One region of the Streptomyces tirandamycinicus genome, then DNA from elsewhere that is predicted to be linked to it. Evidence: riboswitches for the same ligand, from Rfam matches in the RefSeq annotation. Region 1 holds a riboswitch; each other region holds the start of a gene.
What was found. Region 1 has a riboswitch for cyclic di-AMP ahead of DDW44_RS10460 (C40 family peptidase). Riboswitches for the same ligand answer to the same signal wherever they lie in the genome.

Region 1 (7,256 bases):
CAGCGCGAGATCCGCGTCGCCCGTGACGTACGGCGGCATGGTGTAGATCAGATCGCGGAAGGGCCGCAGCCACACGCCCTCGCGCACGGCGGCCTCGGTCGCCGCCGCCATGTCCACCGGGTGGTCGAGCTGGACGACGCCGATGCCGCCCAGTACGCGGACGTCCCGGACGCCGTCGATGCCCGCCGCCTCCCCGAGACCCTCGCGGAGCCCGGTCTCCAGCCGCTTGACCTCCTGCTGCCAGTCCTGGGAGAGCAGCAGGTCGATCGACGCGCAGGCGACCGCCGCGGCGAGCGGATTGCCCATGAAGGTCGGCCCGTGGGCCAGTACCGGCACCTCGCCCCGGGAGATGCCGTCGGCGACCCTCTCCGTGCACAGCGCCGCCGCCATGGTCAGATAGCCGCCGGTCAGCGCCTTGCCGAGGCACATGACGTCGGGCGAGATCCCCGCGTGCTCCGCAGCGAAAAGCCTGCCGGTGCGCCCGAACCCGGTGGCGATCTCGTCGAGGACCAGCAGCACGTCGTGCTCGTCGCACGCCTCCCGCAGCACCCGCAGATACGCGGGGGAGTGGAAGCGCATCCCGCCCGCGCCCTGCACCACCGGTTCCACGATCACGGCGGCCAGTTCGTCCGCGTGCCGGGCGACCAGTTCGCGCAGGTGGTCCCCGTACGCGGGGTCGTAGGGCAGGTCGTGCCCGGCCGGCGGCGCGTCGGCGAAGACCTGCCGCGGCAGCACCCCCGCCCACAGGTCGTGCATCCCGCCCTCGGGGTCGCACACCGACATGGGCTGCCAGGTGTCGCCGTGGTAGCCGCCGCGCCAGGTCAGCAGCCTGCGCTTGTCCGGGCGGCCCGTCGAACGCCAGTACTGGAGGCACATCTTCACCGCGACCTCGACGGACACCGAGCCCGAGTCGCAGAGGAAGACGTGCCGCAGCGGCTCCGGAGTGATCTCGACGAGCCGGGTGGCGAGCCGGACGGCGGGCTCGTGGGTGAGCCCGCCGAACATCACATGGCTCATCCGCTCCAGCTGGCCGCGCGCGGCGTCGTTGAGCACCGGGTGGTTGTAGCCGTGCACCGCCGACCACCAGGAGGACATGCCGTCCACCAACTCGGCGTGCCCGTGGACCGGTTCGGCGAGCCGCAGCCGCACTCCGGACGCGGACTCCACGACCAGCGGGTCCGTGCGGCCCGGCATGGGACCGTACGGATGCCAGACATGGGCCCGGTCCAGGGCCACCACCTCGCGGGAGCTACGCATTGGGGGCGAGGCCGGTTCCCGCGCCGCGGCGGCGGACGGCCACCAGATCGGGGCGCGCGCCGGGCGTGCCGGCGGCCTGCTGCCCGGTGTCCTCGGCGGAGTCGCCGCACGGGGCGCATCCTCCGCCGCCGTGCGAACCGCAGCCCCCGGAGGCGGCCTCCGTCCGGTGCGCCGGAAGTGTCGTGGTGTCCGCGCCCTCCACCTCGAAGCCCGCGTCCGCGATCATCTCCAGGTCCGCCTTGCCGGCCTGGCCCTCGCTGGTGAGGTAGTCGCCGAGGAAGATCGAGTTGACCAGGTGCAGCGCCAGCGGCTGCAGGGTGCGCAGATGGACCTCGCGGCCGCCGGCGAGGCGTACCTCCACGTCCGGGCAGACGAACCGCACCATGGCGAGGATCCGCAGCGCCCGCTGGGGCGTCAGATTCCATTCCTTCGCCAGGGGAGTGCCCTCGAAGGGGATCAGGAAGTTCACCGGCACCGAGTCGGGGTCCAGCTCCCGCAGCGCGAACACCACGTCGACCAGGTCCTCGTCGCTCTCGCCCATGCCCGCGATCAGGCCCGAGCAGGCGGACAGCCCGGCCGCGTGCGCCTTCTGGACGGTGTCCACACGGTCCGCGTACGTGTGGGTGGTCGTGATGTCCCCGTACGTCCCCTCGGACGTGTTGAGGTTGTGGTTGTAGGCGTCGGCTCCGGCCTCGCGCAGCCGTTCGGCCTGGCCCTCGGAGAGCAGCCCCAGGCACGCGCACACCTCGACGCCCTCGTTCTGCTCCTTGATGGCCTCGATGGTCTTCGAGACGCGGTCGACGTCCCGGTCCGTCGGGCCGCGGCCGCTGGCGACCAGGCAGACCCGCTTCGCGCCGCCCGCGACCCCGGCGGCGGCGGCCTGGGACGCGTCGTCCGGCTTCAGCCAGGTGTACTTGAGGATCTCCGCGGTGGAACCGAGCCGCTGCGAACAGTACGAGCAGTCCTCGGGGCAGAGCCCGGACTTCAGGTTGACCAGGTAGTTCAGTTTCACCCGCCGCCCGAACCACTGGCGGCGCACCTTTCCGGCCGCGGCCACCACATCGAGCAGATCGTCGTCGGAGGTCGCCAGCACGGCGAGCGCTTCTTCGCGGGTCGGCAGCTCACGCCGCAGGCCCTTGTCCACCAGCGTGTTCAGGAGGTCCATGGCGCAGATCCTCGCCTACCGGACACCCCCCGGCCAAGGAGGAACTCCACAACGGCCCCCGTTTGAGGTGTGTGTATGGCCACACTCTGACCTTCGGCGTCCCCCGCTAGGGTCTGTTCGCTGCCTACAAAAGGACCGGACCATGCCCCCAGTGCCGCAGGATCCTTTCGACTGGACGGACGACGCGGCGCGCCGCCGTGCGGACGCGGGCCTGGTCCGTTCACTCCGCCCCCGGCCCGCGGACTCGGCACTGCTCGATCTGGCGAGCAACGACTACCTCGGCCTCACCCGCCGGGCCGAGGTCACCGAGGCGGCCGCCTCGGCCGCCCGGCGCTGGGGCGCGGGGGCCACCGGATCCCGGCTGGTGACCGGCAGTACCGAGCTGCACGCGGAACTCGAGCACGAACTGGCCCGGTTCTGCGGGTTCGAGTCCGCTTTGGTGTTCTCCTCCGGGTACGCGGCGAACCTCGCGGCGCTCACGGCACTCAGCGCACCCGGGACCCTGATCGTGTCGGACGCCGGCAACCACGCCTCGATCGTGGACGGCTGCCGGCTCTCCCGGGCCGAGACCGCCGTGGTGGCACACGCCGACCCGGAGGCCGTGGCCAAGACGCTGGACGCCCACCGCGGCAGGCGCGCCCTGCTGGTGTCCGACTCGGTGTTCTCGGTGGACGGCGACGCCGCACCGCTGTCCGCCTTCGCCGGGGTGTGCCGTGCCCACGGGGCCGCGCTGGTCGTGGACGACGCGCACGGCTTCGGCGTCCTCGGCGAGGGCGGCAGGGGGGCTCTGCGGGCGGCGGGCCTCGCGGGGGCCACGGGTGTCGTCGCCACGCTCACCCTGTCCAAGTCCCTGGGCAGCCAGGGCGGAGCGGTCCTCGGCCCGGCGCGGGTCATCGAGCATCTGGTCAACGCCGCCCGTACGTTCATCTTCGACACCGGACTCGCCCCGGCCGCGGTGGGTGCGGCCCTCGCGAGCCTGCGGCTGCTGCGCCGTGAGCCCGCTCTCGCGGACCGGGCCCGGAGCGTGGCGAGCATCCTGCACGGGCGGTTGACGGAGGCGGGGCTGACCGCTGCCCGGCCGGACGCGGCCGTCGTCTCCGTGCAGGCCCCGTCACCGGAGTCGGCGGTGCGCTGGGCGGCGGACTGCCGTGCCGCCGGTCTCGTGGTGGGCTGCTTCCGGCCGCCGTCCGTACCGGACGGGATCTCGCGGATCAGGCTCACCGCGCGCGCCGACCTCACCGAGCGCCAGATCGGGACGGCGGTGGCCACCATCCTGGAGACGGCACCGGAGGTCTGAGACGGTACCGGAGGTCTGAGACGGTACCGGAGGTCTGAGACGGTACCGGAGGTCTGAGGTGGCTTCCGGGATCTGAGGCGCCTCCGGGAGCGGGACCACGGCGAGAGCCAGCAGCCGGGACGCGGCGGACTCCGGTTCCGGCGCGGCAGCGTCTCGCGCCCGCCGCTCCGGCCGGTCAGCGCGGTGGAGTGCCCAGTCCGTGGACGAATCCGGTCCAGGCGCCCGGTGAGAACACCAGGTACGGCAGTCTCGGGTTCTTCGAGTCGCGCACGGCCACGGCGCCTTCGCCGCACCGTGCGGTCTCCACGCAGTTGTTCATTCCGACACTGCGGCTGCTGCGCCGCCAGGACGTGCCGGGCTCGGGGCGTACACATGCGTCGTGAGCAGACATCGGGGGGTGCCTTCCCTACACGCCGTCACGGATCCCTGCGACGAGATCCAACGAGTCGGTCGGGGAGAGCGCATGCGCCTGCATGGTGCGGAAGGCGGCGCCGTACGTCTCCAGGTCTTCCTTCCGTTCGAGGTAGAGACTACTCGTCAAGTGGTCGAGAACAACCACGTCCAGATCAGAAGTGTTCGGAAAGGAGAAGATAACGAAAGATCCGGTCAGTCCCACGTAGCCGCCCATGGAGAAGGGCAGCACCTGCAGGCGCACATGCGGGAGTTGGGCCATCTCCAGCACCCGGCGCAGCTGACCGCGCATCACCTCCCGGCCCCCCACCCGGCGCCGGAGGACCGCCTCGTCCAGCACCGCACTGAAGGTCAGCGGGCGTTCCGCCCGAAGCACGCGCTGGCGTGCGATGCGCACCTCGACCAGCGAGTCCACCGTCGCCGACGGCACACCCTCCAGCGCGGAACGGGTCACCGCCCGCGCGTAGTCGGGCGTCTGGAGCAGCCCGGGCACCACGGAGGTCTCCAGCGTGCGCGCCGCGCTCGCCTGGGACTCCAGGCTGATGAAGTCCCGGTACTGCGGCGGAATCACCCCGCGATAGGCGTGCCACCAGCCCTTTCCCCCGCCGTCCGCGGTGTCGGCAAGCGTCCCCAGCAGCTCGCGCAGCCGCTGGTCGGCCACTCCGTAGGCGTCCAGCAGCAGCGCGACATCGGCCGGTTTCACACCGCTCGTTCCGGTCTCTATGCGGCTGACTTTCGACTGGTTCCAGCCGACGAGGAGTGCCGCCTCACGGCTTGTGAGGCCGACGCCCAGCCGCAGACCCCGCAACTCCTCCCCGAGCTTGCGCCGGCGTACCGCGGGACCCTGCCGCATGCCGTGTCTCCTCGCATCCTCTCGTGTCCCCCGGTGTCCTCCGGTATCCTCTGCCGCCCCCTGGTGTCGCGCGGTGTCCCTTGGTGTCCTCTCGTGTCCCCTGGCGTCCTCTCGCGTCCTCCGGCGGCTGCCGGGCCGCCGCCGGGGCACCGGGCGGCCCGGCACGGGTGACCGCTCGGGGGCACATGCAGGCGCACTGCCAAACGCCCAGTCTGAGCCCAAATACGCTCTCGCGTCGCAGAGTTCACCGCTTTGAGGGACAGATATATGCATATCCCGGTGGATCCGCTCCCAAGGGGGCGGCAACAGTGGCAGTCTGGCGCGAAGCGCAGTCCGAGGCTGTTCCGGCATCCAATCCGCTGTGTGCCGCGCTCCGGCAGCCCCGGTGGGAAAGGGACAGCTCGCCATGGCAGACCATCAGGAAGCCTCCGTCACTCTGCCGAGCGATCCCGCCTCGGTATCCGCCGCGCGCAGATACGTCTCCGAGGTGCTCGCCGAGTGGGGACTGCCCGGGGAGGACGGCACCGCGGACACGGTTCGTCTCATCGTCTCCGAACTCGCCACCAACGCCGTCCAGCACACCTTCGGGCTGTCCCCGACCTTCACGGTCGACGTCCGCCTCGAGCGCGACGAGCGTCTGTGCGTCGGTGTGACGGACAGCCATCCGCGCCGGCCCCAGCGCCTGCCCGCGGCCGTGCAGCAGGACAACGGCCGCGGCATGGTGATCATCCGCTGGCTCACCGCGGAATGCGGCGGCAGGCTGTACGTCGATCCCACACCCGAGGGTGGCAAGACCGTCTGGATCGCCATGCCCTGGAGGGCGGCCGCCGCCGATCATCCGCGGTGAGGGTCCGGGCGCGCGGGGCGGGCCTGGCCCCGGGTGGCGGCTCCGGCCGGGCCCCGGGTGGCGCGGCCGTCCCGCTCCGGCCGCGCCGGACCGGCCGCGCCCACCGCCGAGTCGCCGCGCACGGGGGCGGTTCCGGCGCCCCCCGGCGGGGCGTGTCCGCCGCCCGGTGCACTCGTCGGCGCACGGGGCGGCGGACATGCCGGCTCGGCTAGCGCACCCGTCCGTAGCGGACGCTCTTGGACCAGATCTTGGTCAGCTTCACGACGGAACCGCTCTTGGGCGAGTGCCAGATCTTCCCCGCCCCGGCGTAGATGCCGACGTGGTAGACGTACCCACGCGAGTGGAAGAACACCAGGTCACCGCGCTCGCGCTGGGAGGCGGAGATATGGCGGGTGCGGTTGTACTGCTGCTGGGCCGTGCGGGGCAGCTTCTTGCCCGCCTTCTTGTAGGCGTAGAGCGTGAGCCCCGAGCAGTCGAAACGGTTCGGACCGGTGGCTCCGTACCCGTACGGGGCTCCCTTCTTCGACGCGGCGACCTTGAGAGCCTTCGTCGCGTGAGTCGAGGCGGCGTGCGCCTCAGGTGCGCCGCCCGGCACGATCAGTGAGCCGCCGACGGCGGCGATCGTGAGTGCCGAGACGGCACCCGTCCGGGACAGCAGGGACGGGAGATGTGTCTGCGCAGTCATGCGCAACCCTTCGTCAGCCGCCTGTGAAGGATGACCTGTCGGGTTCGGACCGGCGAAGACGCCCGGCCGCGTACGCGGCTTCACCCCAAGGACCCGCCACCGATCCGGCGGCCGGCCCGCACTGCTGGGTCCTCCACTCCTGCCGAAGCCCTCATGTCGACCAGGCATCCGGTGCGGCGGCAGGACTCGGCGTCCGCCCGGACCGCCCCGCCGCGGTGGCGGGGGCTTGTCGTCCCACGGATCTTGACCCATGAACTGCCCGATTTCCGACTCGAAACGACGGTTTGTGAGGCTCCTCACCACTGATCTGTTCGAGTGGACAGAGCCGTTCGGGGGACCCGGCGTCCCCGGGTGATGAGCCCCGTACCTGCGGCGGAGCCGGTCGTTGGGCCGTTCGGGCCACGCCGTCGCGCAACTCGCACGGGACCAAAGCCGAAGCCGCCGGTGGTCCGGATGGGCGACACCCGGTCGTACGCATCACGGGCGCACCGGAGGGCTCACGACAGGGGGTGCGCGGCGGCTCGTCAACTCGGTTCCTCCGGCGGCAGGGTGACCCGTGACGCTCTGCGCTCTCCGCCCAACACCCGCAGTGCGCGGGCCAATGTGGTGGCGTGCAGCTCGCTCTCACCGCGCGTGTGCATGACCGTCAGGGCGTCGCGGAGTGCGGTGGCGCCGGCGACCAGTGCCTGTGCGGCGCGCAGGGCGCCATACGTGTGCGTCCCGCGTGCCGGGTTGATCCTT
Region 2 (7,256 bases), 2.9 Mb from region 1:
CTGGAGGAGGAGGTTCCGGCCCGGGCCCTGATGGCCGCGTACCGCCTCCCGCACGACGGCACCCGCGAGGCCGACGCCGCCGACCTGGCGCTGACCGTCCTCGGCGGCGGCGAGTCCTCCCGGCTGCACAACCGGCTGGTCCGCCGCGACCGCACGGCCGTCGCCGCCGGCTTCGGCCTGCTCCGCCTCGCCGGCGCGCCCTCCCTGGGCTGGCTGGACGTGAAGACCTCCGGGGGCGTCGAGGTCCCCGACATCGAGGCCGCGGTCGACGAGGAGCTGGCGCGGTTCGCCGCCGAGGGCCCCACGGCGGAGGAGATGGAGCGCGCCCAGGCCCAGCTCGAGCGGGAGTGGCTGGACCGCCTCGGCACCGTCGCCGGCCGCGCCGACGAGCTGTGCCGGTACGCCGTGCTCTTCGGCGACCCGCAGCTGGCGCTCACCGCCGTCCAGCGGGTGCTCGACGTCACCGCCGAGGAGGTGCGGGCCGTCGCCGCGGCGCGGCTGCGCCCGGACAACAGGGCGGTGCTGGTGTACGAGCCCGCCGCGGCCGCGGACGACTCCGGAAACGCCGGCAGCGCGGGTGACGCCGGGAGCACCGGTCGTGCCGGTGAGGCCGGGGGCAACGACGACACAGAGGGGACGGACCAGTGACCGACGCTGCCGTGACCATGGACCTCCATCCGCAGCCGCAGCCCGGCGACGCCAAGCCCTGGGCCTTCCCCGCCCCGGTGCGCGGCACCCTGGGCAACGGGCTGACCGTGCTGCGCTGCAACCGCCCCGGCCAGCAGGTCGTGGCCGTGGAGATCTTCCTCGACGCGCCGCTGGACGCCGAGCCCGAGGGCCTGGACGGCGTCGCCACGATCATGGCCCGGGCGCTGTCCGAGGGCACCGACAAGCACACGGCGGAGGAGTTCGCGGCCGAACTGGAGCGCTGCGGCGCCACGCTCGACGCGCACGCCGACCATCCGGGGGTCCGGCTCTCCCTCGAGGTACCGGTCTCCCGGCTGCCGAAGGCCCTCGGCCTGCTCGCCGAGGCGCTGCGCGCCCCGCTGTTCGCCGACAGCGAGGTAGAGCGGCTCGTCCGCAACCGGCTCGACGAGATCCCGCACGAGACCGCGAACCCGGCCCGCCGGGCCGCCAAGGAGCTCTCCCGGCAGCTGTTCCCGGCGTCCTCCCGGATGTCCCGTCCTCGGCAGGGCACGGAGGAGACCGTCGAGCGCATCGACGCGGCCGCGGTCCGGGCCTTCTACGAGGCGCACATCCGGCCCGCCACGGCCACGGCCGTGGTCGTCGGCGACCTCGAGGGCGTGGATCTGGACGCCGTGCTGGCCGACACGCTCGGCGCCTGGACGGGCGACTCGGCCGAGAGCCGGCCGATGCCGCCGATCACCGCGGACGACACGGGCCGCGTCGTCATCGTGGACCGCCCCGGCGCCGTGCAGACCCAGTTGCTGATCGGCCGGATCGGACCCGACCGCCACGACCGGGTGTGGCCCGCCCAGGTCCTGGGCACCTACTGCCTCGGCGGCACGCTGACCTCCCGCCTGGACCGCGTCCTGCGCGAGGAGAAGGGCTACACCTACGGCGTACGGGCCTTCGGCCAGGTACTGCGCTCCGACGCCCCCGCGGCCCCGGGCGGAGCCGGCGGCGCCGCGATGCTCGCCATCAGCGGATCGGTCGACACCCCGCACACGGGCCCCGCGCTCGAGGACCTGTTCACGGTGCTGCGCACCCTCGCCGCTGAGGGCCTGACGGACGCGGAGCGCGATGTCGCGGTGCAGAACCTGGTGGGCGTGGCGCCGCTGAAGTACGAGACGGCCGCGTCCGTGGCCGGCACGCTGGCCGACCAGGTCGAGCAGGGTCTCCCGGACGACTACCAGGCCCAGTTGTACGCGCGGCTGGCCGGCACCGGCACGGTGGAGGCGACGGCCGCGGTGGTCAGCGCCTTCCCCGTGGACCGGCTGGTGACGGTCCTCGTCGGGGACGCGTCCGAGATCGAGGAGCCGGTGCGGGCGCTCGGGATCGGCGAAGTGACCGTTGTCACGGGCTGATTGACCGCACCTCCTCCGGGCAGGGGAAAGGGGGCCCCTCGGCTTCGCGCCGAGGGGCCCCCTTTCCCCTGCCCGGAACACCTCCCCGACCATCCGCCCGTATGTCCGGTTTGATGAGGAGGGTCGGTGTCTGCCCTGTGGCGTGCACTACAAATATCCGTGTCTGTTTGGTGATTGAACGAAGATCGGCTTAGCGTCTTCTGCGCTGTCCGCCAGTTGCACACGCCGCACCCGCGGCATCGGGCAGCCATCGCCGAGTCCCCGTCCGGCGCGAGCCTGGGGAGCCGGGGACCCATATGTCCCCTGGGGTGAATCGGGTGCCTTCGCCTTCGCGCGGAGGGGCTCGTAGGAGACCTTCCTGCTCCGAACCCGTCAGCTAACCCGGTAGGCGAGAAGGAAGGAAAGGATCAGCCACTTCATGGCGTTCACCCGTGCCACCGGGAAGCACCGTGGTCCGAGCCGCCTGTCGCGCAGGAGGGCGGGCGTCGCCTCCGTCGCGGCCATCGCCACCACCGGCGTCATCGGTACCCTCGCCTCCCCGGCCCTCGCCGCCGAGGCCGGCGGGCCCGCCCCCGTCGAGGACACCGGACTGACCCAGGCCGTCGCCGCCGACTCGCTCGCCGAGCAGATCGGCGCCCAGGCGGATGCCCAGCAGCAGGAGGCCGCCCTGGCCGCGGCCCAGGAGAAGGCCGAGGCCGAGGCCAAGCGCAAGGCCGAGCTCCGGGTGCAGGCCGCCCGCGACGCCGCGGAGCGCGCCGCCCGCGAGGCCGAGCGCAAGCGCCTGACGACCTACACGCTCCCGGTCGCAGGTTCCTATGTGAGCACCGCCTACCGCGCCGGAAGCGCCCTGTGGTCCTCCGGCAGCCACACCGGCGTCGACTTCCACGCCGCCTCCGGCACCGAGGTCGTCGCGGTCGGCATGGGCACCGTCGTGGAGGCCGGCTGGGGCGGCGCCTACGGCAACAACGTCGTGATCCGCATGCACGACGGCACGTACACCCAGTACGGCCATCTGTCCTCGATCAGCGTCTCGGTCGGCCAGCAGGTCGCCCCGGGCCAGCAGATCGGCCTCGCCGGATCGACCGGGAACTCCACCGGTCCCCACCTCCACTTCGAGGCCCGCACCGGACAGGACTACGGCTCGGACATCGATCCGATCGCGTACCTCCGCTCGCACGGCGTCCGCGTCTGACGCGTGCACCGTTTCGACCGAGGCCCCGGCTCCTCAGAGCCGGGGCTTTCGGCGTATTCCGGCCAAAAGATATCCATGGATTAGGATAGGCCTTCGGAAATTCCGGCCACCTGCCATAGAGTCACCGAAACAGACGTCGCTCGACGGGGTTTCGCGGCGATTAAAGCGGAGGTTCGGTATGCGCGTTCCCGCACGCTCGGTATGCACGGCGATCCGCGACGACATCGTCTCCGGTGTGTTCGAGCGCGGCAGCCGGCTCACCGAGGAGCAGCTGGCGCGCCGCTACGGCGTCTCGCGCGTCCCGGTCCGGGAGGCGCTGCGCACCCTGCAGTCGGAGGGGTTCGTCGTCACCCGCCGCCACGCCGGGGCGTGCGTGGCCGAGCCCACCGAGCAGGAGGCCGCCGACCTGCTGGAGATCCGGCTGCTGCTGGAGCCCCTCGGTGCCGCGCGGGCCGCCCAGCGGCGGACCGAGGCGCACCTCAAGGTGCTGCGCGGACTGGTCCGGCTCGGTCAGGACCGGGCACGGCGCGGCCAGGGCGAGGACCTGCGCTCGCTCGGTGCCTGGTTCCACGAGACGCTGGCCCAGGCGTGCGGGAGCCCGGGGCTCACCGCGCTGCTGACCCAGCTCCGGTACAAGATCGCGTGGATGTACGCGGTCGAGCAGCCCGCCCGTCCGCTCGAGGCGTGGGCCGAGCACGGCGCGATCGTGGACGCGGTGGCCCGTGGGGACGCGGAGCGGGCGCGCGCGCTGACCGCGCTGCACGCCGAGCGCACGACGGGCGCGCACCGGCTTCGGATCCCGGCGGCAGTGAGGGCCTCGCAACACTCCGTAAACACGGCGGGCGACCGCATTTAACACATGCGCCGTATACAAAGAGGGGAAGAAAAACCCGGGGGGTATTCTCCTGCTGCCGGAAAGGAATTCCGGTAGTGGTTGGTCATGTATGCGGGCCGCGTTCCCGGAAATTCCGGAACCGCGACCCGCTCATGAATCCGGTGCGCTCAGACGGTCTCGGGAAGTTCCTCGAGGCCCTCGGCGACCAGTTTCGCCAGACGGTCCAGTGCCGCCTCCGCGCCCTCCGCGTCCGACGCGAGCACGATCTCCTCGCCGCCCTGCGCGCCGAGGCCGAGTACCGCGAGCATCGAGGCGGCGTTGACCGGGGTGCCGCCGGCCTTGGCGATCGTGACGGGAACGCCGGAAGCCGTGGCGGCACGGACGAAGATGGACGCGGGGCGGGCGTGCAGGCCCTCCGCCCAGCCGACATTGACGCGGCGCTCAGCCATGGTGGTGCCCTTCGGGTCTCAGCGGGAAGTTCGGTGGGAAGTCCCGGGTTGTCTAGACCAGTCTCTCATGAGGTGCGGAGTGCCCGGCCGCCGGATCCGGCCGGTGCGGGGCCGGGATCGGCCCTCCCAGCCTGCCCCCGCACTCCGGGGAACGCGACCCGTGCCGGGGCCTTACCCTTGCCCCATGCAGACCCCGTCGGATCACGCGTACCCCGACCACTGGGAAGCCGACGTGGTGCTGCGCGACGGTGGCACCGCGCACATCAGGCCCATCACCACCGAGGACGCCGAGCGGCTCGTCAGCTTCTACGAGCAGGTCTCGGACGAGTCCAAGTACTACCGGTTCTTCGCCCCCTACCCGCGGCTGTCGGCCAAGGACGTCCACCGGTTCACCCACCACGACTACGTGGACCGGGTGGGCCTCGCGGTGACCGTCGGAGGCGAGTTCATCGCGACCGTCCGCTACGACCGCATCAACGCCCAGGGCCGGCCGGCCTCCGCCCCGGCGGACGAGGCCGAGGTGGCCTTCCTGGTGCAGGACGCCCACCAGGGCCGGGGCGTCGCCTCCACGCTGCTCGAGCACATCGCCGCGGTCGCGCGGGAGCGGGGGATCAGGCGGTTCGCGGCGGAGGTGCTGCCCGCCAACAACAAGATGATCAAGGTGTTCACGGACGCCGGGTACACCCAGCGGCGCAGCTTCGAGGACGGCTCCGTCCACCTCACCCTCGACCTCGAGCCGACCGCCCGCTCGCTCGCGGTCCAGCGCGCCCGGGAGCAGCGGGCCGAGGCCCGCTCCGTGCAGCGGCTCCTGGCCCCCCGCTCGGTGGCGGTGGTCGGCGCGGGCCGCGCACCGGGCGGGGTGGGGCGTGCGGTGCTGCGCAACCTGCTCGACGCCGGCTACACCGGGCGGACCTACGCGGTGAACCGCTCCCTGGTCCTCGACATGGACGAGATCGACGGGGTACCCGCCTACCGCTCGGTGGGGGAGATCGTCGCAGCGACCGGGGAGCCGGTCGACCTGGCGGTCGTCGCCGTCCCCGCCGAACGCGTCCCCGAAGTCGTCGAGGACTGCGGCGAGCACGGGGTGCAGGGACTCGTCGTGATCGCCGCGGGGTACGCGGAGAGCGGCCCGGAGGGGCTGGAACGGCAGCGCCGGCTCGTGCGCCAGGCGCGTGCGCACGGAATGCGGATCATCGGGCCGAACGCGTTCGGGATCATCAACACCGCGGCCGGGGCCCGGCTCAACGCCTCACTCGCGCCGGAGTCGCCCGCTCGCGGCCGGACCGGGCTGTTCGCCCAGTCCGGCGCCATCGGCATAGCGCTGCTCAGCGGACTGCACCGCCGGGGCGCCGGGCTGTCGTCGTTCATCTCCGCGGGCAACCGGGCCGATGTGTCCGGCAACGACTTCCTCCAGTACTGCTACGACGACCCGGACACCGACGTCGTCCTGCTCTACCTCGAATCGATCGGCAACCCGCGGAAGTTCACCCGGCTCGCCCGGCGTACGGCGGCGGTCAAGCCGGTGGTCGTGGTGAAGGGCGCCCGGCACAGCGGCAGTGCTCCGCCGGGACACGCGGTGCCGACGACACGGGTGCCGTACGCGACGGTCTCGGAGTTGCTGAGGCAGGCCGGCGTGATCCGCGTGGACACCGTCACCGAACTCGTCGACGCCGGGGTACTGCTGGCGAGCCAGCCGCTGCCCGCGGGGCCCCGGGTGGCGATCCTCGGCAACTCGGAGTCCCTGGGCCTGCTGACGTACGACGCCTGTCTGACGGAGGGGCTGCGCCCGCTGCGGCCGCGCGACCTGACGACGGCCGCGACGCCGGACGACTTCCGCGGGGCGCTCGCCTCGGCGCTGCGGGACGACGCGTGCGACGCGGTCGTCGTCAACGCGATCCCGTGGGTGGGGGAGAACGGCGTCACCGAGTCCGGTGACGGCGAGGTCCTCGCCGCCGCCCTGCTCTCCGCGACCGCCTCCGCACCGGCGAAGCCCGTGCTCGTCGTCCACGTCGAACTCGGCGGACTCGCCGACGCCCTCGCGGCGGCCAGCAGTTCGGCCCCGGCCTCCCCGCACCGCGCCCCGGGCGCCCCGGCCGACCCCGCCCCGGCGCCCGAGGACGCCGGATCGGACGCCGGATCGGGCGCCGGGGCGGAATCCGGCTCGGGCCGCGCACCGGCCGCGGCGCCGGGCGCAGTGCCGGTCCGGCAGGCCGGGCCCTCCGCGAGTGGCTCCCCGGCGGTCGCCCGCGGTGCGGCGCCCGGTCCGGGCGGCTCGCCGTCCGCGGCAGTCCCCCCGGCAGTCCCCCCGGCCGGGCCCGCAGCCGGTGGGCCGGGCGCGCGCGGTCCCGCCGCGGCGTCCACCCTTTCGGCACCCGGGGGCCTGGCGCCCGCGCCCGCCGCGGGCACCCGCCCGGACGGGCCTGCCGGTGAGGACGCGCCCGCCGGTGGGGACGCGCCCGCGGCGACCCGCGGGGGAGCCGGCCGCATCCCCGCGTACCCCGCCGCCGAACGGGCCGTGCGGGCCCTGGCCGAGGCCGTGAGGTACGCGCAGTGGCGCCGCGACGCGGCGGAACCCGGCAAGGTGCCGGAGTACGACGACATCGACGAGAGCGGAGCCGCCGAGCTCATCGCGGGCCTGCTCGACGCCGCCCCCGGCGAGGACGGCGTCACCCTCCCCGACGACGACGCGCTGCGGCTGCTGGCGCGCTACGGCATCGCCGTCCTCCCCACGC
Region 3 (7,256 bases), 3.9 Mb from region 1:
CGACTTCAGCTGATCGAGGTTCCCGTCACGCACCATGCGCCAGAACTCCGCCCCGTCGGCCGGGTCCGACAGCGGGATATTGACGTTGCGCACCCCGGAGAGCTCCACATCCGGCCCCTCCAGCCTCTGGTCGGCGGAATTGCGGAAGTCGAAGATCGTGTGGAGCCCGAGCGAGGAGAGAAAGGCCGCGTCGGTGTCCGTCGCGTGCGCGAGATGGCCGCTGCGGAAGAGCCGCCCGTACCGAATGTGCCGTCCGTCGACGGTCGGCAGCCCGCCCACGTCCCGGAAGTTGCGCACGCCGGACAGCTCGGGTTCGGCCGACGGGGTCTGGGGCAGCTGCTGCGTCACGGGGGCTCCTCCGTGTCTGCGGTCGGCGCTGCTCGCCGACGATGGCGCGATGCCGACACTACGACATCGGTTCCTCAGGCAATTATTTCGCGCTCCGCGGGGACCTGGGCGCGCGGAGCTCCCCTGCCACCGGGGTCCCGCGGACCCCGGTGCGGCACGCCCCGGCCGGCGAGCGGACGGTGCGGTGGCGTCGGGTGTGGTGACGTCGGGTGCGGTGCGCGCGGACGTGCCGGTCCCGGCGACTCATCCGTGCGGGAACGGCATTCCGTCCGGGCGGGTATAAGTACTTTTCCGTGGGACACATGTCGTTAATCGCAATGCATCCGCAATATCCAGTGTGTCCGAGTTGGCCACTTTTGGGCAATCCGAACCCATTGAAATGGGTATGGCATTCGCCCGTGAGCTGAATCATATCCGTGACGTTCCGTGGGGGGCTCAACGGTTCAACTCCCTTGCCCGTATGGAAGTCGAAGCCCCGGAATCCACGGAGCGTGACCGGGAAATGTGCGCTGATATCCGGCAGATCGATTCAACGGGGAAATGACGGCTTGTTCCCGGCGGCCGGGCTCCTTTACGGTCACCGCAATCCGGTCGGAACGCCTCATCCTGCCGCCGTCCGGAATATCGCACCCACCCACACATGTGGCAGGAGCGGGGGACCCAGGTACCGCGCCGTTCCGTGATCCCGGACGGCTTGGGGTGAAGCCGTGTCCACGCGCGGCCGGGCGGCTCCAGCCCGAACCCGACAGCTCACCTCGCAGGCGGCGGAGAGGAAAGCGCCATGCCCGGTAAGGGGAAGCACCGCCGTCCGAGAACCAGCCCGTTCAGGCGCGGACTGGTCGCCGCCGGTACGGGCGGAGCCGTCATCGCGATCCCGTTCGTCGGTGCCGCGGGCGCGAACGCCGCCGGGCAGTCGGCGCCCGCCGGGCACGCCGCCCCGACCGTCCACAAGGCCGGCGCCCCGGCCGCCCCCAAGGCCGTCGCCCCCCAGGCGCCGCAGGCCGTCACGGCGGCCGGGCTCTACACCGTCGTGCCGGGTGACCACCTCTCGAAGATCGCCGCCGAGCAGCGCGTCACCGGCGGCTGGCAGCAGCTCTACGCCGACAACCGGGCCGCCGTCGGCGAGAACCCGTCGCTGATCCACCCGGGCCTGGAGCTGAGCCTGCACGGCAAGCAGGCGGCCCAGGACGCCCCGAAGCCGCAGGCGAAGAGCGAGCGCAAGGCCGGCGCACCCGCGAAGGCCGGTACCGGGACCGCGGCGCAGAAGCCCACCGCACCTGCCGCGCCCGCCGACCGCGCCTCCCGCACGGCCGACCGCACCGCGGCGGCCCCGGCGGCGGCCCCCGCCCAGGCGCCGGCTGCCGCTCCCGCCGCCGGGAGCGTCCCCTCGGGCTACTTCGCCCCGGTGGCCGGCGGCGTCAGCACCGCGTACAAGGCCGCCGGAGCCATGTGGTCCAGCGGCTACCACACCGGTGTCGACTTCATCGCCCCCACCGGCACGTCCGTGAAGGCCGTCGGCCCCGGCACGGTCGTCTCGGCCGGGTGGAGCGGCGCGTACGGCAACGAGGTCGTCATCAGGCACGACGACGGCACCTACTCGCAGTACGCCCACCTCTCCCAGCTGTCCGTCTCCTCCGGTGAGAGCGTCGAGGGCGGCCTGCAGATCGGCCTGTCCGGCTCGACCGGCAACTCCACCGGCCCGCACCTGCACTTCGAGATCCGCACCAGCCCCGGTTACGGATCGGACATCGACCCGCTGGCCTATCTGCGCCGCCACGGGGTCTCGATCTGACGCTGCGTCGGTACCTCGCGCCGCGTCATCCGTCCGCCGGCCCCGCGCAGGGGGCCGGCGGACGCCTTCGCGCGGGCCGTGCGCGGCAGCGGAGCAGTCCGCGCGGCTGCGGCTCCGGTGCACATGGTCCACGCTGGGTCGGGAGGTGACGTGGTGGTCCATGTCACGTGCCGTCAACCCCTCCCTACGGTGGCGTAGGCCACTTGACGCGGTGAATGATGGCTCGACGTGGCAGACGATTCGCGTTCAAGAGCAAAGGAACCCTTCGGGTCGTACGCGGCGATCGGTGACAGCTTCACCGAGGGCGTCGGGGACCCCGGACCCGACGGACGGTTCGTCGGATGGGCGGACCGTCTCGCGGTCCTGCTGGACGACCGCCTCCCGGAGCACACCTTCCGCTACGCCAATCTCGCCGTACGCGGCAGACTCCTCGACCAGATCGTGGCGGAGCAGGTGCCCCGTGCCAGGGAACTCGCCCCGGACCTGGTGACGTTCTGCGCCGGCGGCAACGACATCATCCGGCCCGGCAGCGACCCCGACGCCGTCGCGGAACGCTTCGAGCGGGCGGTCGCGGACCTCACCGCCTCCGTGGGCACCGTGATGGTGACGACGGGGTTCGACACCCGCGGGGTGCCGGTGCTCCGCCACCTGCGGGGCAGGATCGCCACGTACACCGCACACGTCCGCGCCATCGCCGACCGCTACCACTGCCCCGTCCTCGACCTCTGGTCGCTCAGGTCGGTGCAGGACCGGCGGGCCTGGGACGCCGACCGGCTGCACCTCTCGCCCGAAGGGCACACCCGCGTGGCGCTGCGCGCCGCGCAGGTGCTCGGACTGGAGGTGCCCGCGGACCCGGACCAGCCGTGGCCTCCGCTGCCGCCGCGCGGCAGCCTGGAAGTCCGCCGGGACGACATCCAGTGGGCCCGCGAGCACCTCGCGCCGTGGATCGGCCGGCGGCTCAGGGGTGAATCGTCCGGCGATCACGTGGTGCCGAAACGCCCCGACCTGCTGCCGCTCTGATCGCCGCGCCCCGCCCGCGGGCGCCCGTCCGCGCGCGGGCGACGGTCCGGGTTCGGGCAAGGGCCCGCGCGCGGGCGACGGTCCGGGTTCGGGCAAGGGCCCGCGCCCGGGCGACGGTCCGGCTACGGGCGAGGGTCCGGCCAGGGGCGAGGGGCCATGCCCGCGTCCCCACCGCCGCTCCCGCCGCTCCCGCCGCTCCCGCCGCTCCCGCCCGCGCCGCTCCCGCCCGGGGTGCTCCCGCCGCCGGGCGGCGAGACCGGGTACCCGGCCGGGACCCGCTCCAGGACCCCTCCGGCGAACACGTCGTACAGCGGCAGCGACTCCAGATGGACGTAGCCGATGTGGCAGTCGCACACCGCGAGCGGGCAGGCCCGCGGCCGCAGTGCCGCACGGTAGGAGCCGTCGTAGAGGTTGCCCAGTTCGGACCGCACGAAGTGACAGCGCCGCACCGTGCCGTCGCCGTCCACCGAGATGACCGACTCGCCCGTGCGGCAGGGCAGCCCGGCCGAGCGGTGGGGATGCCGGCTGTACGGGAAGAGGGGGTCCAGCGCCGTCCACCGGGCGGCCTCCCCGTCCGAGTACGTACGCCCCTCCGCCGCGTTGACCCACAGATAGACCTGGGCCGGGAGGTCGGCCCGCAACCGCCGGGCGGACTCCAGGTGTTCCTCGAAGCCCACGATCCCGACGCTGAACCTGATGCCGCGCGCGGCCAGGTCCCGGCACTTGCCGAGGAAGCGGGCGTACGGCGTCTGACCGGGGTGGTACGTGCACCACAGCGCCAGCTTCCCCGGGTCCGCGCCGTCCAGCCAGTCCGTGCGGCAGCTCAGATTGGTCTGGACGGCGACCCTGCGGATGTGCGGAAGCCGGGACAGCTCGGTCAGCGCACGGCGGTACCAGGAGCGCACCAGCCCCTCGCCCCAGGGCGTGAACAGCACCGACAGCCGGTCCTCGCCCTGCCGCTCCGCCGCCCAGCCCGCGAACCGCTCCAGCGCCGCCCGGTCGGCCCGCAGCTGCTCGCGGCTGTCCCGCCGCTTGGCGAACGGGCAGTAGGGGCAGTCGTAGTCGCACGACGCCAGCGGCCCGCGGTACAGCACGGTCAGATCCATCGGCGCCTCACTTCGGCTCGTAGGCGGCCATCGCGTGCCGTACGGCCGGCGAGAACAGCTCGGGACCCAGCGCGTCCGAGTGCGCCAGCCCCTCCGGGGTGAGCCGCAGCAGCCCGCCGGTCTCCTCCAGCCAGCCCCGCCCGGCGAACGCGGCCAGTTCGCCGGGGAAGTCCTCGGCGGGTGCGCTGCCGAAACGCTCCCGGTAGCCGGCCACCTCCATGCCCTGCGCCTGCAGCAGCGACTGCAGCAGATGCCGGCGGCGCGCCTCACCGCCGTCGATCCGGCGGCCGACCTCGGCACGGGTGAAGTCCGCCGCCTCCGTGTAGTCGTCGATGATCGCCCGTATCCGGCGCATGTCGACGGCGTAGTCGAAGGAGTAGTGCAGCCCCGAGGTGTACGAGCGTGCCCCGCAGCCGAGGCCGATCATGCCGTCGGTCTGGCAGGCGTGGTCGTCCGGGCCGCGCGGCGCCGTGCCCCCCGCGCCGCCGCGCCGGAACATCCGCATCGAGACCTGCTGGTATCCGTGCGCCAGCAGATGATCACGGCCCTGCCGGTAGAGCCGCAGCCGCTGCTCGTCCCAGGCGGTGTCCGCGTCGGCGCCGGCCTGCCGGCCGAGACCGGTCAGCGGCCGCACATAGAGGGGGTACAGGTACAGCTCCTCGGGGTGCCAGGCCAGCGCCGCGTCGAGGGATCGCCGCCAGGTCGTCTCGGTCTGCCCGTCGATGCCGTAGATCAGATCGATGTTGAGGACGGGGACGCCGGTGTCCCGGATGCGGCCGAGCGCGGCCTCGACGTCGGCGCGCCGCTGCGGACGGACGGCGGCCCTCGCCTCGGCGTCCACGAAGCTCTGGACGCCGATGCTCACCCGGGTGGTACCGCGCCCGGCGAGCACCGCGAGGCGGTCGGCGGTCGCGGTGGCCGGGGACGTCTCCACCGACAGCGGGACCTCGCGCAGATCGGCGCCCATCCGCCGCTCGGCGATGTCGCAGAGCCGCTCCAGCTCCCCGGCGGTGAGGAAGGTCGGCGTGCCGCCGCCGAACGCGGCGGCCGCGAACCGGACCGGTTCCGTGTCGCCCAGCGCCTCCCGCACGGCCACGGCCTGCCGCTCCAGCGCGTCGAGATACCGCGTCGTCAGCTCGCCGGGAGCGCCGATCCGGGTGAAGAGGTTGCAGAAGCCGCAGCGGACCTCGCAGAACGGTATGTGAAGGTAGAGGGAGAGCGCGTCCTTCCGCTCCCCGGCCCACAGTTCGCTCAGCGCGGGCCGCTCCGGCAGCGGACGGTAGGACGTCTTGTGCGGGTACGCGTAGACGTAGCTCCGGTACGGGCGGATGCTCTGCGCCCCGCGGTTCACCGGGCACCGTCCGTCTCGTCCGGCCCGGGCAGGAAGAACTGCGCGTACGGCACGGTCCACACGACCTCGTGTCCGAGGCGGTGGCCGGTGTATCCGCCGTCGCCGTACGCCGTGCCGTGGTCGGAGCAGACGATCGCGAAGCAGCGCCGGCGGCTGCCCGCCGCGGCGAACAGCCGGCCCATGTGCCGGTCGACGTACTCCAGCGCCGCGGCGTGGGTCTCGCGCGAGTCGCCCGCTTCGCGTGTCGCCCCGGGCAGGTGGAACCAGTTGGGCTGGTGCAGGGCCGAGACGTTGACGAAGAGGAACAGGCGCTGGTCGGCGGGGAGGGCGGCGACGACCTCCTCCGCCCTGGCGACCTGCGACTCGAAGGAAGTCGGGGAGGCCACCCCGAACTCCGGCTCCCAGTGGCTCTCCTGGAACAGCCCCGGCAGCACGCTGCCGAGCGGCCCCTGCCGGTTGAAGAAGCCGACACCGCCGATGCACACCGTCCGGTACCCGGCTCCGGCGAGCCCGGATACCAGGTCCGGCGTGTCGTACACGAACGTGCCGTCGGCGGTCGTCTCGCTGCCCGCGAACCGCGCGGCGAACAGCCTCGGGTGAGGACCGGGCGCGGCGGGCGTCGGCAGGAAGCCCGCGAAGATCGCCTGGTGCGAGGCAAAGGTGAAACTGCCCGGGGCGTGCCGCCGCTCCCAGCGTCCGCCCGGGAGATGGCGTGCCAGATGCGGGATGCGTCCGGCGGCCGCGAGTTCCTGCGCGATGTCGAAGCGCAGCGTGTCGAGGGTGACGAGCAGCAGGTCGTCCGTGCCGACGACCTCCCGCATGTCCGCCGGAGGAGGTCCGGCGGTGCGGTGCGGGGACCCGTCCAAGTCCGTCGTGGGGGACTGCGTCATGCCGGCCGGACCGGTTGGGCCGGGAGGGGCTGGGTGCATGGTGGTTCCTCATGGTGCGGTCGTACGGCGGCGGCGACCTGCGCCGCATAGGTGTCGAGTCCCTCGCTGCCGCTGCCCGGCAGTCCCGTGAGCCCCGGTAGGAGGTCGCCGAAGGCGTTGACCTCGCCGACGGCGAACCGGCGCCAGCCCGTGGCCGGCAGCAGGTCGACGCCGACGCACAGGGTTCCGGGGAAGCGGCGGGCGGCCCGCTCGCACGGGCCGAGCACGTCGTCGCGCCAGCTGCGGCCGGCGGCCCGCACCGCGGCCCTCGCCTCGGCCAGGTCCCCCCGGACACCGCCCAGATGGAGATTGGTCAGCGGGGACCGGCTCGTCCGCACCACGGCGTGCGTGGCCCGGCCCGCGACGACCACGACCCGCAGGTCGGCGGCCCGTCCGTGCTGGTCGGCCTTCGGCAGCCAGCGCTCGATGTGCAGACCGTCGGGCGCGAGGGCGTCCACGATGGCGGCGATCTCCGGCTCGGCGGTGTAGCGGCGCAGCCTGAGCGAGTTGAACAGCCTTCCGTCCGGGGCCCGTTCCACCGATGTCGCCGCCCTGACGCGGCCGCCGCCGGCGAACTCCACGGCCAGCACACCGGACGCCGAGGAACCGTGCGCGAGCTTCACGAACGCACGGCGGTAGCCCGGTTCGGCGAGCACGGCCCGCACGTCGTCCCAGCCGCGAACGGCGGGGACTCCGGCGCCCGAGGTGGG
Region 4 (7,256 bases), 850 kb from region 1:
GCGCGGTGGCCGAACTGGAGTCCGGCAACCTGGACGCGGCCTGCGCCGCCGGCACCAGGGCGGTGGAGGTGGCGGGCCGGATCTCCTCCGCGCGTACGACGGAGTACGTACGGGACCTGCTGCACCGGCTGGAGCCGTACGGGGACGAGCCGAGGGTGGCGGAGCTGAGGGAGCGGGCCAGACCGCTGCTGATGGCCCCGGCGTGAGCCCCGCGCGTCCCGTGACGCGCGTCCCACCCCGTTTGGCGCGCTCGCCCGCGGGCCAGTGCATCATCGTGGGCGGGACGGTTTCCCGGGAGGGTACTGCCGGGCTGGAAGGTGTGTGGTGACGGCGGCCGCATTCGACTGCGACGTGCTGGTGATCGGCGGCGGGATCATCGGGCTGTCGACGGCGTATGCCCTGACGCGTGCCGCGCCCGGCACCTCCGTGGTGGTGCTGGAGAAGGAGCAGGGCCCGGCCCGCCACCAGACCGGGCGGAACAGCGGAGTGATCCACAGCGGGATCTACTACCGCCCGGGGTCCCTGAAGGCACGTTTCGCCGTGCGCGGCGCGGCGGAGACGGTGAAGTTCTGCGCCGAGTACGGCGTCCCGCACGAGGTCACCGGCAAGCTGATCGTCGCCACCGGACGCGAGGAGCTGCCCCGGCTGCACGCGCTGGCCCAGCGGGGCAGGGAGAACGGCATTCCCGTCCGCGAACTGGGCCCCGCCCAGATGGCGGAGTACGAGCCGGAGGTCGCCGGCGTCGCGGCGATCAGGGTCGGCACCACCGGGGTGTGCGACTTCGGGGCCGTCGCCGGGCAGCTGGCGGAGGTCTCCGCCGCCTCGGGGGCGGAGATCCGCTACGGCGAGGAGGTGCGGTCCGTCGACACCCGGCCGTGGGGTGTCGCGGTCGGCACGTCCTCCGGGCTGGTCGTCCGCGCCCGCACCCTGGTGAACTGCGCCGGTCTGCACTGCGACCGGGTGGCGGCGCTCGCCGGTGAGCGGCCGGGCATGCGGATCGTCCCCTTCCGCGGGGAGTACTACGAGCTGGCCCGCCCCGAGCTGGTGCGCGGCCTGGTGTACCCGGTGCCCGACCCGGCGTTCCCGTTCCTCGGAGTCCACCTCACCCGCGGTGTCGAAGGCGGCGTCCACGTGGGACCGAACGCCGTCCCGGCGCTGGCCCGCGAGGGCTACGGCTGGTCCACGGTCCGTCCCGGAGAGCTCGCGGCCACACTGGCCTGGCCCGGTTCCTGGCGGATCGCCCGGCGCCACTGGCGCTACGGCGCCGGCGAGCTGCACCGCTCCCTGTCGAAGCGCGCCTTCACCGCGGCCGTGCGGCGGCTGCTGCCGGCCGTCGCGGAGGAGGATCTGCGACCGGCGGCGGCGGGGGTCCGGGCGCAGGCGGTGCTCCGCGACGGCACCCTGGTGGACGACTTCATGATCAGGGAGTCGGCCCGGGCGGTCCACGTCCTGAACGCGCCGTCACCGGCGGCGACCGCCGCGCTCCCGATCGGCCGGGAGGTGGCCCGGCGGGCGCTGGCGCACCTGGGAGGTGTGTGACACGTGCCGTCCCCGGCCGGCGCCCGCCGCCGTACAATCGGGGCATTGTGTCTGAGTTCGAGAACGCCATCGCCGCGGTCCCGCACGGGGACGCCCCTCGCGACGTCGCCACCCTCGCGGTCCCGGACGGGGACGCCCCGCGCAGGGCCGCCACCGCCCGGCCCGGGGGCGCTCCGCGGTTTCCCGACGGCCCCGCCGCCGATCCCGCGGGCGCGCACCACGAGCGGCGGATCCGCAGCTTCCAGCCGCGCCGGAGCCGGGTGACGGCCGGGCAGGCCGCCGCACTGCGGCGTCTCTGGCCGGTCTGGGGGCTGGACATCGACGGGCTGCGCACACTGGACCTGGACGCGATGTTCGGCGGACTGCCGGTCGTCCTGGAGATCGGCTTCGGCATGGGCGAGGCGACCGCGCAGATGGCCGCGGCCGACCCGGGCACCGGCATCCTCGCCGTGGACGTCCACACCCCCGGCCAGGGCAATCTGCTGGCGCTCGCGGAGCGGGCGGGCCTGGACAACGTACGGGTGGCCAACGGCGACGCCATCATCCTGCTCCGCGAGATGCTGCCGCCGGCCGCGCTCGACGGCGTGCGGGTGTACTTCCCGGACCCCTGGCCCAAGAAGCGCCACCACAAGCGGCGGCTGATCCAGCCCGAGTTCCTCACCCTGGCGGCGAGCCGGCTGAAGCCGGGCGCGCTCCTGCACTGCGCGACCGACTGGGAGCCCTACGCCGAGCAGATGCTCGAGGTGCTGACCGGCCATCCGGACTTCGAGAACACCCAGACCGGCGGCGGCTACGCGCCCCGGCCGGCCTTCCGACCGCTGACCCGCTTCGAGGGCCAGGGCCTCGACAAGGGCCATGTGGTGCACGACCTCCTCTTCCGGCGCCGGAGCGGGTGAACCCGGAGGCGCGTGCGCCCTCAGGGCACCAGGGCGATGAACCGGCAGACGCGGTGCACCCGACGCCCCGGGACGGGTGACGGCAAGAGCGTGACGCACCCCACGGCACCGGAGCGGGTGACCCCGGAGGCACGTGCGCCCGACGCACCGGGACGGGTGACGGCGAGGGCGTGATGCACCCGACGGCACCAGCGCCGTCGCGCGTTGTCCGTGCCTCTCGTTAGGGTCGTGTGGTGTCCGACTGGTCCCCGCAGCCGCATCCGGCCGCCCGCCTCGCCGTCCCGGCGTGCGACGAGCGGCCGCTGTTCGACGCCGTGCCGGAGCGTGCCCGCTGGCGCTACAAGCCGCGCCGCGACTTCTGGCGCAGCAGGGCCGTACGCGCCTGGGCACTCATCACTCTGCTGGCCCTCTCGGGGCTGATGATCCTCGCGCTGGTCCGCGAGCAGACCGGGACCGAGGGCTTCCTGGTCGGGCTCGGTCTCGCCGTGCTGCCGGTGCCGCTGCTGGCCGCGGCCTTCCGCTGGCTGGACCGGGTCGAACCGGGCCCCTGGCGCAACCTCGTCTTCGCCTTCGCCTGGGGTGCCTGTGCGGCCGCCCTCGTCGCCATCATCGCCAACACCTTCGCGACCCGGTGGATAGCCACCGCCACGGCCGACCCGACGCACGCCGACACGATCGGCGCGACCGTCATCGCACCCGTGGTGGAGGAGACTGCCAAGGCGGCCGCCGTGCTGCTGCTCTTCCTCTTCCGGAGACAGGACTTCACCGGCCTGGTCGACGGGGTCGTGATCGCCGGTTTCACCGCCACCGGTTTCGCGTTCACGGAGAACATCCTCTACCTCGGCAACGCCTTCGGTGAGGACCAGGAGTTCGGCACCTCGGGCTTCGCCTCCGTCACGGCGGCGACGTTCTTCGTCAGGATCGTGATGTCGCCGTTCGCCCATCCGCTGTTCACCGTGCTCACCGGCATCGGCTTCGGCCTGGCGGCGGCCACGGCACGGCACCGGAGGGTGCGCAGGGTCGCCCTGCCGCTGCTTGGCCTGCTCCTCGCCATGGGCATGCACGCGCTGTGGAACGGCTCGGGGGTCCTCGGCCCGCTGGGGTTCTACGCGGTGTACGCGGCCTTCATGGTGCCCGCCTTCGGTCTGCTGACCTGGCTGGCGGTGTGGTCCCGGCAGCGCGAGCTGCGCACCGTGGCGGCGGAGCTGCCCGCCTACGCGGCGGCGGGCTGGCTGGCCCCGGCCGAACCGCTCGCCCTGTCCTCCATGAAGGCCCGCACGATGGCCCGCGATCTGGCAGGCCGCACCCACGGTCCGGCGGCCGCCCGCGCGGTCTCCGAGTACGAGGCCTTCGCCACCTCCCTGGCCTTCCTCCGGCACCGGGCGGGACGGGGCGCGGCCGGGCCGGACTTCGTCGCCCGCGAGCAGGAGCTGCTGCACCATCTGTGGCAGCGCAGGGACCTCGCGGGACCGGCCCTGACGTACGCCGCCCGGGCGACGGGCCGTGCCTGGCAGCCCCCGCCGCACCTGGACTACAGCGGCTTCAACCCGTACCGCGGCTGACCGCTCCCGATCGGTGGTGGGCGGGTCCGCCCGGCGGGAACGCGCGTCCTCGCCGCGGAGCCCGGCTCCGGAGCACGGCACGGCCGACGGCCGGGGCGTCGGTGGGACGCGTACCGGGCCGTCGGCGACCGGAGCACCTGCGCCGTACGGACGGAGGACCGGCCGCGCGGGCCGGGCCGTACCGGCCGTACAAAGGGGGACTGACCGCCCGGGCCGGGCAGACCGCACCGACCTCACCGGCCGGGCAGACCGGATGAGGCGGAAGGGATCAGGCAGGCAGGCAGGCCGGGCGGGTAGGTAGGTAGGCAGGCAGGCAGGCAGGCAGGTGCGACCGTTTCAGACGGAAAGGCCCTTGCCGCGCAGCCATGCGGCGGGGTCGATGCCGTCGCCACCGGGGGTGTGCACCTCGAGGTGCAGGTGCGGGCCGGTGACATTGCCCGTGGCGCCGACCCGTCCGATGGTCTCGGAGGTGGAGACCTTCTGCCCCGCGCTCACGGTCATCGACGACAGATGGCTGTACCAGACCTCGGTACCGTCCGCGAGCTCCAGCACGATGTGGTAGCCGTACGAGCCGGACCAGCCGGCCGACTTGATCGTGCCGCCGTGTACGGCCTTGACCGGGGTGCCCGTCGGCGCGGCGAAGTCGAGACCCGTGTGGTAGCCGGAGGACCACAGCGACCCGGCCTGTCCGAAGGTGGAGGTGAGCGTGTACGACGAGGTCGGCAGGGAGTAGCTCGCCGCGAGCTTGGCGAGACGCTCGGCCTCCGCCTTGCGCGCGGCCTCCTCCGCGGCCTTGCGCTCGGCCTCGGCGGCCGCTTCGGCCGCCTTCGCGGCCTCGGTCTTCTGCCGCTTCGCCTCGGCGGCGGCCTGCTCGACCGCGGCCTGCTCGGCGGCCGCCCGGGCCTCGGCCTCCGCCTCGGCCTGCTGCTGCTCGGCCTGCTGGAGGATCCGGGCACGCAGGGCCTCGCCCGCGTCACCTCCCTGGCCCGCGGCGTCGGCCGTGGTGAGCGGCCCGTCGGCGACGGTCTCGTCGGCGGGGTCGTCCGCCATCAACGAGCCCACACCGGGCAGCGATTCGGGGTCCGGGAGTTTGTCCGCGATGACATCGGGAAGGGAGATGGAGACCGCGGGCTTGTCCTGGGCGGTGGCCATGCCGCCCGCGCCGACCGCGGCGATGACGCCGACGCCGAGGACGGTGGAGCTCCGCGCGAGCGCGTTGCGCTGCTTGACGACGCGGTGCCTGCCACGAACGGGACGGACCGATTCCTCGGTCGGGTTCCACTCCTCCGCCGCGGGGGCGGGAGCCCACTGGTCGCTGGGTGCCCACTGGGTCGTGGGGGGCTCCTGGAGGGCAGGCTTGTTGGACGCCACGGAGGCGTTCTCCTTTCCTTCCTTCTCGCCTACCGGGTTAGCTGACGGGTTCGGAGCAGGAAGGTCTCCTTCGGGCACCACAAGGCACCCGATTCACCCCAAATGGATGGTTCCCCGGTTCCCTTGCGGGATTCGGCGCATGCGCACGGTGCCGCCTCTTGCGACGGCTGGGACGACCGCGCTGCGTTATCGAACGTTAATAGAGATCGAGGCCCGATTCCAAGCTGTTCCCACTGATCGTTAAGGACGTTGGCCAGAACTTAAGCGCAACAACCGGTTCGAAACGGGCAAGTTCTCGCCTCTCGCTCAAGCCAACATTCCTGACTGTTCGTCAAATGTTATGCGCAGGGCACGGATCTGATCACGCTCCGTGGCATCGTGCCGCTCAGACAACTCACAAGCCCCCTGCGCCACACAGGCACCAGCGGGTCCCGTCACGGGTGAGCCGGCGTCGCCCTGCGCCGCGGCGACTGCTGCTCCACCCGCCGGGTGACCGCGAGCAGCGCCATGTCGTCCGTCGCCGCACCGCCCGTGTGCCGGCGCACATCGGCGACCACCACGTCCAGCAGCTCCTCCGGGCCGGAGAAGGCACGGCCACCCAGCCGCCGGCGCGGGTCGTACATCACGTCGTGTGCGTCCCGCGCCTCCGACAGGCCGTCGGTGTAGAGCAGGAGCGTGCCACCGGGCGGATAGGAGGTCTCGGACACCAGGTCCGGCTCGGTCCCGAGGTCCATTCCCAGCGGCAGCGCCCGCACGGGCGGATCCAGCACGAGCAGCGCGCCGTCCGCCGCGAGCAGCAGGGGCGCCGGATGCCCCCGGTTGACGACCCGGACCCGTTCCCCGCCGCGTGGGATCTCGGCGAGCACGGCGGTAGTGAAGCCCTCGAAGCTCTCGAGCCCGGCATCCCGCGCGCCCTCCCGTGCCAGGGCCCGCTCCAGCCGCTGCGCCACCCCCGCCAGCGAGACCTCCTGCTCGGCGGCCTCTCGGAAGGCGCCCAGCACCAGGGCCACCGTGCCGACCGCGTCCAGGCCCTTCCCCCGCACGTCGCCCACGATCAGCCGCACCCCGTGCGGAGTCTCCTGCACGGCGTACAGGTCCCCGCCGATGAGCGCGTCCCGCTCGGCCGCCTCGTACCGGGCGGCGACCTGCAGACCGTCGATCCGCTCGTCGGGCGTGGGCAGCACCGCCCGCTGCGCCGCCTCCGCGACGACCCGGGCCGACGCAAGGCGCTCGCCGCTGCGCCGCACGATCCGGTTGATGAAGAGGGCCAGTACGGAGACCGTGAACACGGTCAGCAGTTCCGTGATGGCCGGGATCCTCAGGATCCTGTCGCTGTAGACGTGCATACCCGCCACCGCCGCGCAGGCGGCGGCGCCGGTGGCGAGCGTGTAGCGCATCGAGAAGAAGGGGGCGGCGATCAGCGGTGCCGCCGTGAAGAGCGGCGCCGCGGTGAAGGTGTCGGGCGTTCCGAGGTCGTAGACGACCCCGCCCACGATCATCAGCCACGGGAGTACGGCGAGAAAGCGGCGGCCACCGTTCTGCCGCCCGTCCCTGCCGCGTTCTCGGTGCCGCACCAGTCTCTCCTGCCGGATCCGTCGGGGCCGCGGACGGTACCGCGCCCCATTCAGGCTGGCCGCAGCCGCGCCGCCCGACGAATCGCCATCGGCCAACCGGCCCAGCACCCCGCGGGCACCGCCGCTCCCGGCGTGCGGATCACCAGGGGGCCCTCCCGGTGACAAGGCCGTGCGGGGCGCTCGGCCCTCTCCACCCGCCGCCGGACGGCGGCCGTCCGGCGGCGCGGCTACCGGTCCTCGCCGAGATGGCGCTCCGCGTAGACCTTCAGCGCGTCCCGGACGAAGGCCGCCGTGCCCTCGCCGTGCCGGTCGTA

Region 2: another riboswitch for cyclic di-AMP. It lies ahead of DDW44_RS23405 (M23 family metallopeptidase); the one in region 1 lies ahead of DDW44_RS10460 (C40 family peptidase).
Region 3: another riboswitch for cyclic di-AMP. It lies ahead of DDW44_RS27290 (M23 family metallopeptidase); the one in region 1 lies ahead of DDW44_RS10460 (C40 family peptidase).
Region 4: another riboswitch for cyclic di-AMP. It lies ahead of DDW44_RS06785 (M23 family metallopeptidase); the one in region 1 lies ahead of DDW44_RS10460 (C40 family peptidase).

The regions. Positions count from the first base shown of each region.
Region 1 covers NZ_CP029188.1:2,375,742-2,382,997, reverse strand. Annotated here, with positions in the region: gene DDW44_RS10490 (adenosylmethionine--8-amino-7-oxononanoate transaminase) at 1-1,257, opposite strand, end outside; gene bioB (biotin synthase BioB) at 1,250-2,422, opposite strand; gene DDW44_RS10480 (8-amino-7-oxononanoate synthase) at 2,574-3,719, shown strand; gene DDW44_RS10475 (DUF397 domain-containing protein) at 3,895-4,110, opposite strand; gene DDW44_RS10470 (helix-turn-helix domain-containing protein) at 4,126-4,983, opposite strand; gene DDW44_RS10465 (ATP-binding protein) at 5,390-5,830, shown strand; gene DDW44_RS10460 (C40 family peptidase) at 6,039-6,515, opposite strand; cyclic di-AMP (ydaO/yuaA leader) riboswitch at 6,519-6,675, opposite strand; gene DDW44_RS10455 (hypothetical protein) at 7,040-7,256, opposite strand, start outside.
Region 2 covers NZ_CP029188.1:5,316,639-5,323,894, forward strand. Annotated here, with positions in the region: gene DDW44_RS23395 (M16 family metallopeptidase) at 1-648, shown strand, start outside; gene DDW44_RS23400 (M16 family metallopeptidase) at 666-2,048, shown strand; cyclic di-AMP (ydaO/yuaA leader) riboswitch at 2,290-2,453, shown strand; gene DDW44_RS23405 (M23 family metallopeptidase) at 2,467-3,240, shown strand; gene DDW44_RS23410 (GntR family transcriptional regulator) at 3,419-4,096, shown strand; gene DDW44_RS23415 (HPr family phosphocarrier protein) at 4,243-4,524, opposite strand; gene DDW44_RS23420 (bifunctional acetate--CoA ligase family protein/GNAT family N-acetyltransferase) at 4,709-7,256, shown strand, end outside.
Region 3 covers NZ_CP029188.1:6,252,419-6,259,674, forward strand. Annotated here, with positions in the region: gene DDW44_RS27285 (tyrosine-protein phosphatase) at 1-348, opposite strand, end outside; cyclic di-AMP (ydaO/yuaA leader) riboswitch at 970-1,127, shown strand; gene DDW44_RS27290 (M23 family metallopeptidase) at 1,130-2,140, shown strand; gene DDW44_RS27295 (SGNH/GDSL hydrolase family protein) at 2,369-3,160, shown strand; gene DDW44_RS27300 (STM4011 family radical SAM protein) at 3,283-4,266, opposite strand; gene DDW44_RS27305 (STM4012 family radical SAM protein) at 4,274-5,617, opposite strand; gene DDW44_RS27310 (STM4013/SEN3800 family hydrolase) at 5,614-6,438, opposite strand; gene DDW44_RS27315 (STM4014 family protein) at 6,504-7,256, opposite strand, start outside.
Region 4 covers NZ_CP029188.1:1,526,819-1,534,074, forward strand. Annotated here, with positions in the region: gene DDW44_RS06765 (NsdA family TPR-like regulatory protein) at 1-206, shown strand, start outside; gene lhgO (L-2-hydroxyglutarate oxidase) at 322-1,539, shown strand; gene trmB (tRNA (guanosine(46)-N7)-methyltransferase TrmB) at 1,587-2,435, shown strand; gene DDW44_RS06780 (PrsW family intramembrane metalloprotease) at 2,669-3,997, shown strand; gene DDW44_RS06785 (M23 family metallopeptidase) at 4,334-5,368, opposite strand; cyclic di-AMP (ydaO/yuaA leader) riboswitch at 5,380-5,516, opposite strand; gene DDW44_RS06790 (PP2C family protein-serine/threonine phosphatase) at 5,803-6,942, opposite strand; gene DDW44_RS06795 (MerR family transcriptional regulator) at 7,170-7,256, opposite strand, start outside.